DNA from 3 places in the Paenarthrobacter sp. UW852 genome. Region 3 is predicted to be linked to each of the others. Evidence: riboswitches for the same ligand, from Rfam matches in the RefSeq annotation. Region 3 holds a riboswitch; each other region holds the start of a gene.
The links. A riboswitch is a leader RNA that binds a small molecule or an ion and turns the genes downstream of it on or off. The one in region 3 is predicted to bind glycine.

Region 1 (5,232 bases), on a different contig from region 3:
AGAAGTACTTGTCCTGCTTCAGGTGGTGGACGGGGAAGGCGGCCTGCTCGCGCGGATACTGGCGGTCCCAGTCGGAATTTACGACGGCGGCAGCGGTGTGCGGCGCGTTGCGCAGCGGCGACTCCTCGACAGTGAAATCACCGCTGGCCACCTGCTCGATCTCGGCACGGATAGTGATCATGGCTTCGATGAAACGATCGATTTCGGCAAGGTCTTCGGATTCGGTGGGCTCCACCATCAGCGTCCCAGCAACCGGGAAGGCGAGGGTGGGGGCGTGGAAGCCGAAGTCAATGAGGCGCTTGGCCACATCTTCAGCCGTGACTCCGGTGCGGGCCGTCAGCTCGCGCAGGTCCAGGATGCACTCGTGCGCCACCAGTCCGCCCTCTCCGGTGTAGAGGACCGGGAAGTGCTCATCCAGCCGGGAAGCGACGTAGTTCGCGGCCAGCAGCGCCGACTTGGTGGCTTCAGTGAGGCCGTGCCCACCCATGAGCTTCACGTAAGCCCAGGAGATCGGCAGCACACCAGCGGATCCGTAGCGCGAAGCGGAAATCGCCACGCCATGACCCGGTTCGTGGGCTGCCTTGTTGGCATCGCCCGGCATGAACGGAGCCAAGTGGGCTTTTGCTGCAACGGGTCCAACACCGGGACCGCCGCCGCCGTGCGGGATGCAGAACGTCTTGTGCAGGTTCAGGTGGGACACGTCGCCGCCAAACTTGCCCGGCTGCGCCAAACCAACCAGCGCGTTCAAGTTCGCGCCATCGACGTACACCTGGCCGCCAGCCTGGTGGACGGCGTCGCACACCTCAACGACGTCGGCGTCGTACACACCGTGCGTGGACGGGTAGGTGATCATGATGCAGGACAGCACGTCCTTGTTGGCTTCGATCTTGGCGGTCAGGTCCGCGTGGTCGATCGTCCCGTCAGCAGCCGTCGCCACCACAACCACTTTCATGCCGGCCAGCACTGCGGAGGCAGCGTTGGTGCCGTGCGCGGAAGCGGGAATCAGGCAGACAGTGCGCTGCTCGTCACCCCGGGAGAGGTGGTAGCCGCGGATTGCCAGGAGCCCGGCGAGCTCTCCCTGGGAACCGGCGTTCGGCTGGATGGAGACCTGGTCGTAGCCGGTGATCTCGGTCAGGTCCGCTTCCAGGTCCTCGATCAGTTCACGCCAACCCGCCGTCTGGTGGTCCGGTGCGAACGGGTGGATGGAGGCGAACTCCGGCCAGGAGATGGCTTCCATCTCAGCGGTCGCGTTGAGCTTCATGGTGCACGAACCCAGCGGGATCATGGTGCGGTCCAGCGCGAGGTCCCGGTCGGACAGCTTGCGGATATAGCGCAACAGCTGCGTCTCGGAACGGTGCGTGTTGAACACCGGATGCTGCAGGAAGTCGCTTGTCCGGACCACGTCAGAAGGCAACTCGAATCCGGCCGCGTCCTTCACCGGACCGGCACCAAAGGCGACGGCAACGGCGGAGAGGACCTCCGGCGTCGTGGTTTCATCAATGGAGACGCCCACGGTGTCGGCGTCGATGAACCGCAGGTTGATGCCGCGGGCTTCGGCGGCGGCGATGACTTTGTCAGCCTTGCCGGGGACGCGGACGGTGAGTGTGTCGAAGAACGCCTCGGTCACGAGCTCGCGGCCGGCCGCCTGCAGAGCCGTCGCCAGCGTGCGTGCGTGACCGTGAACGGTTTCGGCGATCGACTTCAGGCCTTCCGGGCCGTGGTAGACGGCGTACATCGAGGCCACGATGGCCAGCAATGCCTGGGCTGTACAGATGTTGGACGTGGCCTTTTCGCGGCGGATGTGCTGCTCGCGGGTCTGGAGGGCCAGGCGGTAGGCCGGAACGCCCGCATTGTCTTTGGAGACGCCGACGATGCGGCCCGGGAGCGTGCGCTCCATGCCTTCGCGGACGGCCATGTACGCGGCGTGCGGGCCGCCGAAGAACAGCGGGACACCGAAACGCTGCGCGGTTCCGACGGCGACATCGGCACCTTGCTCGCCCGGGGGCGTGATGAGGGTGAGCGCCAGCAGGTCGGCCGCGACAGTGACCAAGGCGCCACGTTCCTTGGCTTCGGCGATCACCGGGGCATGGTTGAAAACGCGGCCCGAAACGCCCGGCTGCTGCAGGACGATACCGTTGATGTCGCCGTCGGGCAGGCCGGCCGAGAGGTCCGCGATCTCGACCTCAAAGCCCAGCGCCTCGGCACGGCCCTTCACGATTGCGATGGTCTGCGGGAGGAGGTCGGCGTCCAGGACGGTCTTGCCGTCCCTCACAGCCTTGTTCGCCCGGCGCATCAGCAGCACTGCCTCGGCAACGGCGGTAGCTTCGTCCAGCAGCGAGGCGTTGGCCACGGGAAGTCCCGTGAGGTCCTGGACCATGGTCTGGAAGTTGAGCAGCGCTTCGAGGCGGCCCTGGGAAATTTCCGGCTGGTACGGGGTGTAGGCCGTGTACCAAGCCGGGGATTCGAGGATGTTGCGGCGGATGACGGGCGGGGTCACGGTGTCGTAGTAGCCCTGGCCGATCATCTGCACGGCGGTTTTGTTCTTGGAAGCCAGCTTGCGCAGCTCAGTGAGGACCTGCACCTCGGTGAGGGCGTCCTGCAACTTCAGCGCAGTGTCCTGGCGGATGGAATCTGGGACAGCAACGTCCACCAGGCCGTCGACAGAGTCATAGCCGATGGCCTTGAGCATGGTGTCAACATCGGCCTGGCGGCGGGCGCCGATATGCCGGTCCGCGAACGCGGTGGGGGTTGATTGAACAGTCAAGAGGAACTCCATGATTCAGGCGCCTGCTGAGCGCCACGATGATGTGGGTTCCTCCCCGCTCTGTATTGGACCTGAGAGATTCCGCAGGAATGGTTGCCTGCTTGCACCGTCGGTGAGCCCGGTTTCCCGGACTGCTTTCCAGAGTTGCCTAACCGCGGCGGTACATGGGCCTGAGAGATTCCTGGGGAGGATTTGCTCCTACGGCGCCTGACTGGATGTACCGGCAGGACTCTCCCGCCGCAGATCAAAAGCGTTGCATCACGTGAGTGACACGCTTCACACCATAGCGGGTCACTTTGTCGTTCCGCAAGGCAGCTTGGCCTACTGATGCATGGCCTCATGGGGCTGGAGCGCGAACCACAACTGCGCAACCGTGGACGTTTCGCCCATGTCCAGCCCCGTCAACTCACCGATTTTCCGGATCCGGTAGATGATGGTCTGCCGGTGCGCGAACAGCGTCGCCGCCGTCTTTTGCCAGGAACGCTGGGAGTCCAAATATGTCCGCAGGGTCAGGATCAGATCGCCGTCCTGGCTCTGCTCATAATCAAAAACCGGGCCCAGCAAGCGGCGCACCAACGCCGCGTGCTGCAGGTATTCGAGCCCCGGGCACACTGGGGGAAGATCCACTTCATGACCCGCAGCCGGCTGGAGCGCCTCTACCCGGAGCTCTACACTTTCCTCCAGGTCCGCCGCGAATTCGATCCCCGCGGAATGTTCCTGAACGACCACACCCGGTCGCTGTTTGGCTGAGGTCATGACGGGGCAGGGTAGTGCGCGTGAGGCACTCCCCTACCCCGTTACACCGGGTTGAAACATGGGGATGGTAGTTTGTTCACTGCTGAGGCAGACATCCGCACCGAGCTGAGGACACTCCATGTTTAAGGGTTTCAAAGACTTCATCCTTCGCGGCAACGTGATTGAACTGGCCATCGCCGTGGTGATCGGCAGTGCTTTCACCGCACTCGTCGGGGCCTTCACCACCCACATCATCAACCCGGTCATCGCCGCGGCCGGTGGCATGAACGCCGAAGGCCTGGGCTTCAAGATCTGGGAAAACAACCCCGCCACGTTCGTCGATTTCGGGGCCGTCCTGACCGCCCTGGTCACGTTCGTCATCACCGCTGCCGTGGTCTACTTCATCTTCGTGGCGCCCATGAACAAGATCAACTCCCTGGTCAAGGACCGCCTCTCCACCGAGGAACCCGAGGAAGAGCCGCTCCCCGCCGATACGGCACTCCTCGCCGAAATCCGCGACCTCCTCAAGGACGCAGCCGCGGCCCGCAACGCAGGTACCGCTTCCGCGCTCGACCCAGGGCTCGGCTCCGACCCCGTCCGTTAGGGCCAGCACAGCCTTTACAAGTAGCTCGACCCAAAACCCGGCTCCCTCACACGAGGGGCCGGGTTTTTGCGTTGGGCTTTCGCGGATTTACAAAAAATATATAGACCGGTCTATTATTTCCCTATGGCTATCAAAGGAAACCTGACGAAGGCACGGCTTACAGAGTCGATGCTGCAGCTCATCCAGACCAGCGGCTACAGCGGCACAGGCCTGAACGCTGTGATCGAACACGCCGCCGCGCCCAAGGGGTCTGTCTATTTCCACTTCCCCGGCGGGAAGGAGGACCTGGGAGTCGCAGCGGTCGACCTCGCCGCGACGCAATTCCAGGCCCTGATCGCGGAGGCGGCATCTTCCGCGGGCGGCCCGGCTGAAGCTGCCCGCGCCGCCATTGAGGCTTTGGCGACGATCGTCAGCGAGGGCAACTTCCAACTGGGCTGCCCTGTCTCCGTCGTCACCTTGGAGATGGGCGCTGAGAGCGAGCGGCTGCGGCAGGCATGTGCCTCTGCCTTCGAGTCGTGGATCGTACCGACGTCCGCGCTGCTCGAAGCAAGCGGCATTGACGCAAAGGAGGCACGGTCCTTGGCGACGGTCATTGTGTCGACAATCGAGGGCGCGGTGATCGTCTCCCGCGCCATGATGAGTACCCAACCCCTGGCTTCGGCCGCTGATGTCGTGGCAGAGCTCATCAACCAGCGCCTCGAGACCACTGGGAGGACCCGATGACAATACTTGAAGGCCCCCGCCACGCCCTGGTCTTCGGGGCCTCGGGATTGGTTGGCAGGCATCTCGTCCTGGCCCTGGCCCAAGCTGGCGCGAACGTCACGGCGGCTGTACGGACCGCCGAGTCCGGTGCCCGTGTCGAGCGATGGGTGCGGGAGCACGGCCTGACACGGAGCATCAACACGACGATCGTCGATTTCGATTCCCCCGGGATCGTCACTGGAGGCCCCTCGGCATTCCCGGACGTCACCGAGATCCACAACTGCGCCGGGACCTACCGATTCGGAATGACCGCCAAGGAGGCACGCAGCGCGAACGTCGGCATCGTCGAGAAACTGATGGACTTCGCCACGGATCTCCCCAAACTGCAGCGCGTCGTCCATGTGTCGGGATACCGCGTCGGCGGACA
Region 2 (5,232 bases), on a different contig from region 3:
TGGACGCCGGAGTCAAAGGCGACGCGTGCCGAGGCCGTCAATGCTTCAGCCAAGGGCGCTGGGAGCGTGGAAGCAACGTCAACGGCACCGGCCAGGGTTTCCCCGGACTTTTCGGCGGCGTGGCCGGTTACGCCGTCCGGTATGACCAGGTTGTGCTGGTAGGAGGCGGTGAGGATGGAACCAAGGACAGCCGTTCCCAACAGCGAACCCAACTCGTAACCGGTCTCCGAGATGGCTGATGCTGCCCCGGATTTGTCAGCCGGTACGGACGCCAGGATGAGGTCGTTTGAGATGGTCTCCGCCGCACCCACGCCAACAGCAAGAACTGTGAGGGCTGACAGGAGGAAGACGGGGCCGCTGCCGTGGTCGCCCACAACAGCCACGAAGTAGCCAACGGCACTGAGCGTCAAACCTCCGGCCACCACAAAACCGGGCCGGACCTTTTTGACCAGGGGCACCACCAGCAGTCCGGCGATGACTGTTGCCAGGAGGGCCGGGATCATTGCGATACCCGCCTCCATGGGGGACTGGCCTTCAACCAATTGCAGGTGCTGGGCGAAGAAGTAGATGAAGCCGGTCATGGAGAAGAGGGAAAGTACGTTGGCAACGATTGCCGTACTGAATACCTTGTTCTTGAACAGGCTGACGTCCAGCATCGGGCTGTCGATCCTCTGCTGGCGTCGGACGAAGAGGACACCCATTACCAGACCGAAAAGCATGAACGCCGCGGCTGATGCCCCAAGGCCGTGCACTGCGAATTCTTTGATGCCGTAGACAAACGGAGCCATGGTCAAGATGGACAAAGCGATGCTGGGGACATCCACGCGGCCCGGGTTCGCGTCTTTGGACTCGGGGATCAGAACCTTTCCGAAGGCAAGCAGCGGCAGCAGCAGGAAGGCTGCCACCAGGAAGACGGCACCCCACCAGAAGTGTTCCACCAGCCAACCGCCGAAGATCGGCCCGAGGGCAGCACCGCCTGAGAACCCGGCCGCCCACACGGCAATAGCGAGCCGGCGGCGGTTGGGGTCGGTGAAGATGTTCCGGATCAGGGAAAGCGTTGAGGGCATCAGCATGGCGCCGAAAACGCCAAGGGCGGCGCGTCCGGCAATCAGCCATTCTGCTGAGGGCGCGAACGCAGTAGCAGCCGACACCGCAGCAAAGCCCGTGCTGCCGATCAGAAGCAGCCGCCGTCGGCCGATCCTGTCGCCGAGGTTGCCCATGGAGACGAGGAGTGCGGCCAGGACCAAGGGGTAGGCGTCAACGATCCAGAGCAGTTGCACGCCACCGACATCGAGGGATCGGGCGATCTCGGGCAGGGCAAAGGTGAGCGCGGTGTTGTCGACGGCCACCAGCAGTACCGGGAACATCAGGAGTGCCAGGGCCGTCCAGTCGCGCCACGGTGCAGGGCCCATGACGGGACGAGCTGAACGGGGAGCTTGGGTGGAGGACGGCGAGAACATGTCTTTACTGTACCGTCCAGACGGTATAGTTTCAAATTAAACCCCAGCAAGCCTTTAGGGAATGATGTACTCATGCCACGAAAACCAGTTGCCCGGGACGCCGTCCTGGATGCCTACGAATCCCTCCTTATAGAGGTAGGGGAGCGGGCCGCCACGCTCGATGCAGTTGCCAAGCGTGCGGGCGTCTCGAAGGGCGGGTTGCTGTACCACTTCCCCAACAAGGAGTCGCTGATCAGCGCCCTCCTGGAACGCCTGGACCAGCTGGCAGTACAGGACATTGAGCAGATGAGGGCCGCGCCGGACGGTGCCGCTGCCTACTTCATCCGGACGTCATTGTGGGCCGGGACGCCGATGGACCGCGCTTTCGTCGCTGCTACCCGGCTGGCCGAGGTTGCCCACGAAGAAACGCGCCGCAGGTTTGCCGGAATCCAAAAGCAGTGGCTTGATGTCCTGGCCAAGGATGTCGGACCCGAAGTTGCGAAGGCCGTTAGCTACATGGGCGACGGACTGTATTTCAACGCAATGTTCGAGGGCGGCCAGGAGGCTGGCGACGACGGCCGGGAAGCCGACGTCAAAATCCTGCTCGGAGTGCTGGAGCGGCTGCGGAAGTAGCGCATCATCCCATTTGCGGCGACGCGCCGCACGTAGGACAATTAACCCTTGTGGCCTGCCTGAAATCGGGCCGCGTTATAACTGAACATTGCCTATGATCTGCGGCGGGAGAGTCCTGCAAGCACGTGATGCAGGCGCCGTAGGAGCAAACCCTCCCCAGGAATCTCTCAGGCCCACGCACCGCCGCGGCAAGGCAACTCTGGAAAGCAGCAGGCGCTCACCACCGAAGGGTGAAAGAGTGCTGTGCTCACCGACGGTGCAAGCGATGTTGTTCCAACAACGCGGAAACTCTCAGGTCCAATACAGAGCGGGGAGGAACCCAGCCACTGTGGCGTACCCAAACGCCGCCCAAGTAATGGAGTTCCTTCGTGACGGTTAGTTCTGCCTCCACCACCTTCGTTGATCGGCATATTGGCGCCCGCCGCCAGGCCGACATTGAGACCATGCTCAAGTCCGTGGGCTACGACACCGTTGACGCGTTGGTCGACACCGCCGTCCCCAACGACATCCGCCAGGACGTCGCCCTCACCCTGCAGAACGCCCTGAGCGAAGTCGAAGTCCTTGCCGAGCTTCGCAAGCTCGCCTCCAAGAACAAGACCGCCGTGCAAATGATCGGCCAGGGCTACTACGACACCGTCACGCCGCCGGTGATCCGCCGCAACATCCTCGAGTCCCCGGCCTGGTACACCGCCTACACCCCGTACCAGCCGGAAATCTCCCAGGGCCGCCTCGAAGCGCTCCTCAACTTCCAGACCATGGTCCAGGACCTGGTGGGCCTGCCCATCGCCAACGCTTCCCTCCTGGATGAAGCAACGGCTGTGGCCGAAGCCGTGCTGATGATGCGCCGCGCCAACAAGAACAAGTCCGCCCAGGACGGCAAGACTGTCCTCGACGCCGACTGCCTGCCGCAGACCATTGCGATCGTGAAGGGCCGCGCGGAAGCGCTCGGCTTCGACGTTGAGGTAGCCGACCTGAGCGCCGGTCTTCCGGAAGGTGCCATCAACGGCGTCGTCCTCCAGCAGCCCGGCGTTTCCGGCCGCGTGTTCGATCACTCCGCCGTCATTGCTGAAGCCAAAGAGCGCGGCGCGCTGGTCACGGTCGCCGCCGACCTCCTGTCCCTCACGCTCATCACCCCTCCGGGCGAGCAGGGCGCCGACATCGCTGTTGGTTCCGCCCAGCGCCTGGGTGTGCCGCTGTTCTTCGGCGGCCCGCACGCCGCGTACATGGCCGTCCAGAAGGGCCTGGAGCGCTCCATGCCCGGCCGCCTGGTAGGCGTTTCCAAGGACGACGCCGGTGTCCCCGCCTACCGCTTGGCGCTGCAGACCCGCGAGCAGCACATCCGCCGCGAGAAGGCTACGTCCAACATCTGTACAGCCCAGGCACTCCTGGCGATTGTGGCCTCCATGTACGCGGTTTACCACGGCCCCGAGGGACTGAAGGCGATCGCTGAGACCGCCCACAACCACGCCCGGACACTGGCCGCATCCCTGAAGGCTGCCGGCGTCGAGGTCCTCCACGGCTCGTTCTTCGACACCATCACGGTCCGCGTCCCGGGCAAGGCCGCCGAGCTGGTGGCCGCAGCTGAGGCCAAGGGCATCAACCTGCGCGGGGTCGACGCCGACACGGTTGGCATCTCAGTGGATGAAACAACGACGACGGCGATTGTCGCCGACGTCGCAAGCGTCTTCGGCGCTTCGGTAACTGAAGCCGTTGAAGGCTTCGCGCTGGAATCCTCCGTTGAGCGCACCAGCGACTTCATGCAGCACCCGGTGTTCAACACCCACCGCTCCGAAACCCAGCTCCTGCGTTACATCCGCAAGCTGTCCGACCGGGACCTCGCGCTGGACCGCACCATGATCCCGCTGGGTTCGTGCACCATGAAGCTCAACGCCACGGCCGAAATGGAAGCTATCTCCTGGCCGGAGTTCGCTTCCATCCACCCGTTCGCGCCGGACTCCCAGACAGAAGGCTGGCGTGAGCTCATCACCGACCTCGAGGCACAGCTGACCGAGATCACCGGCTACGACCAGGTCTCCATCCAGCCGAACGCCGGTTCCCAGGGTGAACTCGCCGGGCTCCTCGCGATCCGCGGCTACCACCACTCCAACGGTGACGAGCAGCGCAACGTCTGCCTCATCCCGGCTTCCGCCCACGGCACCAACGCTGCCTCTGCAGTCCTGGCGGGCATGAAGGTGGTGGTCGTTGCCACCGCGCCGGATGGCACCATCGACCACGTAGACCTCAAGGCCAAGATCGAGGCCAACCGCGACGCCCTCTCGGCCATCATGATCACCTACCCGTCCACGCACGGTGTCTACGATGCCGACGTCCGCGAAGTCTGCGACGCCATCCACGAAGCCGGCGGGCAGGTCTACATCGACGGTGCCAACCTCAACGCCCTTGTTGGCCTTGCCCAGCCCGGCAAGTTTGGTGGCGATGTCTCGCACCTGAACCTGCACAAGACCTTCTGCATCCCGCATGGCGGTGGCGGTCCCGGCGTTGGTCCGGTTGCTGCCAAGGCACATCTGGCACCGTTCATGCCGGGCGATGCGGCTTCCTGGACCGAAGGCAACGACGTTCCGATTTCCGCATCCCGCTTTGGTTCCGCGGGTGTCCTGCCGATCTCCTGGGCATATGTGAAGCTCATGGGTGGCCAGGGCCTCACCGAAGCGACCAAGTCCGCACTGCTCGCTGCGAACTACATCGCGTCCCGCCTCAACGACCACTTCCCGGTGCTCTACACCGGCGAAGGTGGACTCGTGGCACACGAGTGCATCCTGGACCTGCGGGAACTGACGGCCAAGACCGGCGTCACCGCTGAAGATGTGGCCAAGCGCCTCATTGACTTCGGCTTCCACGCCCCCACGCTCGCCTTCCCGGTTGCAGGGACCTTGATGGTGGAGCCCACCGAGTCCGAAGACCTCGTGGAGATCGATCGCTTCATCGAAGCCATGATCACCATCCGCAAGGAAATCGACCAGGTCGCTGCCGGTGACTTCTCCGTGCAGGACTCCCCGCTTCGCCGCGCGCCCCACACGGCAGCCGCCGTCGTAAGTTCCGACTGGGACCGCGCCTACCCGCGTGAGCAGGCTGCCTTCCCGGTCCACCACCTGAAGCAGGACAAGTACTTCCCGCCCGTTGGCCGCATCGACGGCGCAGC
Region 3 (5,232 bases):
AGCGACCCCCAAAATCACGAACCACAGGGGCGTTGCGAGCAACGCCGCGAGCGTGTCCGGCTGGGTGGTCAGCGCCCACAGCACGAAGGCAAAGAATGCGAACACCACCCACACCATGGCCACTCCACCCGGCATCTTGAACGCCGAAGACTCGTGAAGGTGGGGACGGCGCTTCCGGAACGCCAGGTAGCTGGCCAGGATGATCGACCACACGAAGACGAAGCAGACGGCAGACACGGTGGTCACCATGTCGAACGCCTTGCCGACGTCCTGGCCGGCGTACATGAGCACGACGCCGGACAGCAACAGGACGCAGGACAGAAACAGTGCGTTGCGGGGTACTTTGCGTCCGGAGAGCGCGCCGAAGACCTTGGGGGCATCGCCTTCCTGGGCCAGGCCGAACACCATGCGGGACGTGGAGTAGATCCCGGAGTTGGCTGAGGACATGGCGGAGGTGAGGACCACCAGGTTGACGATCGTGGCTGCTGCGCCCAGGCCGGCCAGTGAGAACATGGCAATGAACGGGCTGTGACCGGCAGCGAACTGGGTCCACGGGGTGACTGACATGAGGATGATCAGCGCGCCCACGTAGAAGAGGAGCACGCGGATGGGAATCGAGTTGATGGCCTTGGGCAGGTTCTTTTCCGGGTCCTTGGCCTCGGCCGCAGTAGTGCCCACCAGTTCGATGCCTACGAAAGCGAAGACCGCGATCTGGAATCCGGCGACGAAGCCCATGAATTCGTTCGGGAAGAAGCCTCCATGGCTCCAGAGGTTGGTGAAGCTGGCGGGTCCGGCGTCGGACTGGAAGCCACTGAAAATCATGAACAGGCCAACAATGATCAAGGCCGCGATGGCGACGATCTTGATGAGGGCGAACCAGAACTCGGTTTCGCCGAATGCCTTCACCGTTGCCAGGTTCAGCAGCAACAGGATGCCGATGGTAATGAGACCCGGCACCCAGAGGGGAAGGGAAGGCCACAGCTCCTGCGAATAGCCTGCGATAGCGATGACGTCCGCGATCCCCGTGATGACCCAGCAGAACCAGTATGTCCAGCCGGTGAAGAAGCCGGCCCAGGGGCCCAGGAGGTCAGCTGCGAAGTCGCTGAAGGATTTGTAGTTCAGGTTGCTGAGCAGCAATTCGCCCATGGCACGCATGACGAAGAACAGCATGAAGCCGATGATCATGTACACGAAGATGACGGACGGGCCGGCGGCGGAGATGGTCTTGCCGGAGCCCATGAAGAGGCCTGTTCCGATTGCTCCGCCGATGGCGATGAGCTGGATGTGGCGGTTGCTGAGCTGGCGCTCAAGATGCGGTGAATCGGTACCGGTTGAGGGTGGGCGCTGAATCGTCAAAGGAACTCCATCGTTCAGGCGGCACTGGGTGCCACAAGATTCGGGTTCCTCCCCGCTCTGTAGATGGACCTGAGAGTTTCCGCAGGCGTGGGCCTGCTTGCACCTTCGGTGAGCCCGGCGTTCCGGACTGCTTTCCAGAGTTGCCTCGCCGCGGCGGTACATGGGCCTGAGAGATTCCTGGGGAGGGTTTGCTCCTACGGCGCCTGTGGTGATGTACCGGCAGGGCTCTCCCGCCGCGGATCAAAAGCGCGCACCACCAGTTCGGTGATGCAGCTCACACACTAACGAAGGCCGGGCGGCACTGCAACCCTGGGTCCTCAGCGGGCCAGAATGCTACGCGCAATCTCGTCGGCGTCCCGCAGGGTCCGCTGTCCGCTGGCATAGGCCTGCCCGGTTCGGGGCCGGGCCTCCGCCGCGATGGCCGTGCCCCACTGTGAGGCGGACAACTGTAGGCCCAGCACGTATAGGTTTTCGGTGACCGCCCCGTTCGCCGCCAAGGGCCGGTAGGGATGTGGCACGACGTCCAAACCCGTGGTCTGCATCGGGGTACCTTCGACGCTCATCATGATCTTGGTTCGGACCAACCCGTCAGCCATGAGCTGCTCCAGCAGCGGTGACATATTGATGCCCACCCTGTTGGCAGGCGACATCGCCTCGATCAGGGTCCGGGCTTCCACCGGCGCGTCGCGCACCCACGGCGAAACCGCACGGAACAGTTTCGCGCTCCGGTCCACACTGAACTTCGGGTCCGGGCCAACAAAACTTACGACGCCGGCCCGCGCCAGTGCGGCCAGCTGCTCCGAACGCAGCGCGGGTGCCCCACTGGCCAGCCCCTCTACGAAGGACTCAAACCAGCCGCGAAGCCCTGCCAACCAGGATTCGTCGGTGATGCCGCCATCGGCCACCACCGATTTCAGGATTGCCCGACCGGTGTGGAGTGCTCCGATGGCCATCTTCACAGGGTCCGATTCGCCCAAAGCCGATCGGCGCGCGTCATCATCAAGGTATGCCGTGATGGCCGCGTCCAGCTCCCGCCTGGACGCAAAAGTACGCCCTGCCAGCGGCGCGGCTAGCCCGCGAAGATTCAGCCGACGGGACGCGACGACGTGCTTTTCCACGAGATCGCCCACGTCGTTCTCCCACTTCGCTGTGGTGTGCGCGTGCGGTTGGAGTGCGTCCTCGAGGTCCGCCAGGAACTGCGCGGGGTCCTTGATCGCAGTGGGTTGTGAGCGGGCCAGCGTTGAGTAATACGCCCACAGCGCATCACGGTGCAGCAGCGGCCAAAGATCGTGGTCGAAACCGGGCTGGATTCCGGCCGCGCGAAACCGGTCCACGGCGTCTTCGGTCAGGTAGCGCATGGTGATGCTGCTGGGGTAGTAACCCGCCAGCCCCGCCTTGGCCCGGTAAGGGGTGCCCCGCCGGGAGGCAGCAATAATCCTGGGTTCCCGGCCCGATGCCCGATACTCCAACACCCCTGCCCCCGGAGAACCGGCCTCGACGAACTTCCCGCCGCGGCCCTCCGTCAGCTGTCCCATGACGTCGAAGAAGTTCAATCCCATTCCGCGGATCAGCACCGGCTCGTTATCCGGCACCGCCTCCCAGTCAACGTCGGCGGGTGGCGCCGGCGGAAAATAGAGCAGTCCTTGCTCCTCCGCCGCGCTCTTGAAAGACCTTTGCTCGGGATTCAGCCGGGACTCGATATGACCTAACGCGAGGACCACGGAGCCGACGGTGAGGGTGGCACCGTTGGCGAGTTCGACGTCGAACGCGTTTTTTGTTCCGTCCTTCACCGGTCGCGCCGCGACGGCGGAGGTCTCATGGAACGTGACCTTGACGCCGTCGGGCAGCCGCTCGAGCAAGCCATCCAGGGTCTGGCGCAAGTACCGCCCATACAGGGCACGGCTGGGGAAGTCATGCGATTCGAGGGTGGCAAGCTCCGCCTTTTCGGCGTCGTCCAGTCCCAAGCCATCACGACGCCGGGCCTCGCGCCACTTGTCGAACGAACCACCGGCCAGCGGAGGAGCGAGCTCAGGGTCCTCCGGGATGAGCGTCGGATAAAACGACTGGGTGTTCATCAGGTAGAGCCGGGACTGCCCCGGCTGCCACACGTGGCCCGAACCCGCGGGGAAAGGATCCACCACGTCGATGTGCAGGGTGGCCCCCGACGCGCGCACAGCATGACCCCCGGCAGCCCAATTCGCGAGCAACCGCTCAAGGACGCTGGTGCCCCGGGGGCCAGCCCCCAGCAGGGCAACACGGTTGGTTTCGGATTTAGCCACGCTCAAGCCTAACTTCTGCGTGACTTGCTTACTGTTGAAAAGTGTTGCTTGGATGGGGCAATGACCACCACAGAAGCTGATCAGACGCCACTTCCCGGGAACGAGGCTGCGCCAGGCCGTCCCCGCCACGCCGCTGAGGTTGCGCTTGAACCCACGGATGAAAACATCTGGCTCGAAGACATCCATGGCGAAGAGCAGCTTGCATGGGTCCGGGAACAGAACGCGCGAACCGAAGAATTGCTTGAGGACGCTGAATACTCCGCCGTCGAAGCCGGAATCCTTGAGGTCCTGGACTCAACGGACCGCATTGCCATGGTCTCCAAGCGCGGCGGGTTCTACTACAACTTCTGGAAAGACCAGGAACACCCCAAGGGTCTCTGGCGCCGCACCACGTGGGAGAGCTACCTCACCGACGCTCCTGAATGGGACGTCCTCCTGGACGTTGATGCGCTGGCTGCAGCGGAGGGCGTCGAATGGGTCTTCCATGGGGCCGGTTTCCTCCGCCCTGCGGACGGAAACGAGTACCGGCTGGCCATGGTGTCGCTGTCCCCGGACGGCGGCGACGCTGACCGCCACCGCGAGTTCGACGTCGAATCGCGCACCTTCGTTGAGGGCGGCTTCGACCTCCCCACCGCCAAGGGCAGCGTCAGCTGGCTCGATGCCGATACCCTGCTGGTCTCCAGCACCGCGGACGGGCTCCCGGCCACGACCTCCTCGTACGCCCGGACCGGCGTCAAACTCCGCCGCGGGGAGGCCTTGGCTGATGCTGAACGGCTTTTCGAAATCCCGGAAGACCACATGCTGGCCATGGTGGCCCACGATTCCACCCCCGGCTTTGAGCGGACTTTTGCCGTTGACTACATCGACTTCTACAACCGCAGTACGTGGGTGCTGCGGGACGGATCCTGGGTGGCCATCGATGTACCAACCGACGTCAACATCAGCGCCCACCGCGACTGGCTGCTTTTCCGCCCCCAGAAGGACTGGGACGTTGATGGCACTGTTTACCCGTCAGGGTCCTTGCTCGGGGCTGCCTTCGAGGACTACCTGGCGGGCACACGTTCCTTGACGGTGCTGTTTGCGCCGGACGAGCACACATCCCTGCAATCCTGGAGCTGGACGCGGGACTACCTCCTGCTGAACCTCCTCCGCGATGTCTCCTCGGAGATCCGGGTGTTGAATCCGTCAGTCCTCGACTCCCATGGAGCGTGGGCTTCAACGCCGCTGGACGCCTGCCCTCCGCTGCACGACGTGAACGCCTACGCCGTGGACGACGAAGACCCAGGCTCCGCCGGCAACGACTTCTGGCTCGTGGCCACCGGTTTCACCACGCCCACCACCCTGACCCGTGGAACGCTCTCCCCTGCCTCGTCCCAAGGCGAGGACGGCGGCGTGGTGAGCGAGCACTCGGTAGTGAAGCGGTCGCCGTCGTTCTTCAACGAATCGGACTATGAAGTCCAGCAACACTTCGCCGTCTCGGCGGACGGAACCAAGGTCCCCTACTTCCAGGTCGCCTCCAAGGACCTGGTCCTGGACGGCCAGAACCCCACCCAGCTCTCCGGCTACGGCGGGTTCGAGATTTCCCGTACACCCGCAT

Region 1: linked by a shared signal. The riboswitch ahead of gcvP (aminomethyl-transferring glycine dehydrogenase) and the one ahead of cycA (D-serine/D-alanine/glycine transporter) in region 3 are both predicted to bind glycine.
Region 2: linked by a shared signal. The riboswitch ahead of gcvP (aminomethyl-transferring glycine dehydrogenase) and the one ahead of cycA (D-serine/D-alanine/glycine transporter) in region 3 are both predicted to bind glycine.

The regions. Positions count from the first base shown of each region.
Region 1 is NZ_JAMSGY010000005.1:4,205-9,436, forward strand. Features, by position in the region: gene gcvP (aminomethyl-transferring glycine dehydrogenase) at 1-2,764, opposite strand, end outside; glycine riboswitch at 2,913-3,011, opposite strand; partial or broken gene NEK97_RS10005 (helix-turn-helix domain-containing protein) at 3,086-3,346, opposite strand; gene NEK97_RS10010 (D-arabinono-1,4-lactone oxidase) at 3,395-3,514, shown strand; gene mscL (large conductance mechanosensitive channel protein MscL) at 3,639-4,103, shown strand; gene NEK97_RS10020 (TetR/AcrR family transcriptional regulator) at 4,227-4,826, shown strand; gene NEK97_RS10025 (alpha/beta fold hydrolase) at 4,823-5,232, shown strand, end outside.
Region 2 is NZ_JAMSGY010000002.1:560,217-565,448, reverse strand. Features, by position in the region: gene NEK97_RS05725 (MFS transporter) at 1-1,460, opposite strand, end outside; gene NEK97_RS05720 (TetR/AcrR family transcriptional regulator) at 1,533-2,072, shown strand; glycine riboswitch at 2,168-2,265, shown strand; gene gcvP (aminomethyl-transferring glycine dehydrogenase) at 2,441-5,232, shown strand, end outside.
Region 3 is NZ_JAMSGY010000007.1:63,920-69,151, forward strand. Features, by position in the region: gene cycA (D-serine/D-alanine/glycine transporter) at 1-1,356, opposite strand, end outside; glycine riboswitch at 1,501-1,599, opposite strand; gene NEK97_RS13415 (FAD/NAD(P)-binding protein) at 1,674-3,635, opposite strand; gene NEK97_RS13420 (prolyl oligopeptidase family protein) at 3,696-5,232, shown strand, end outside.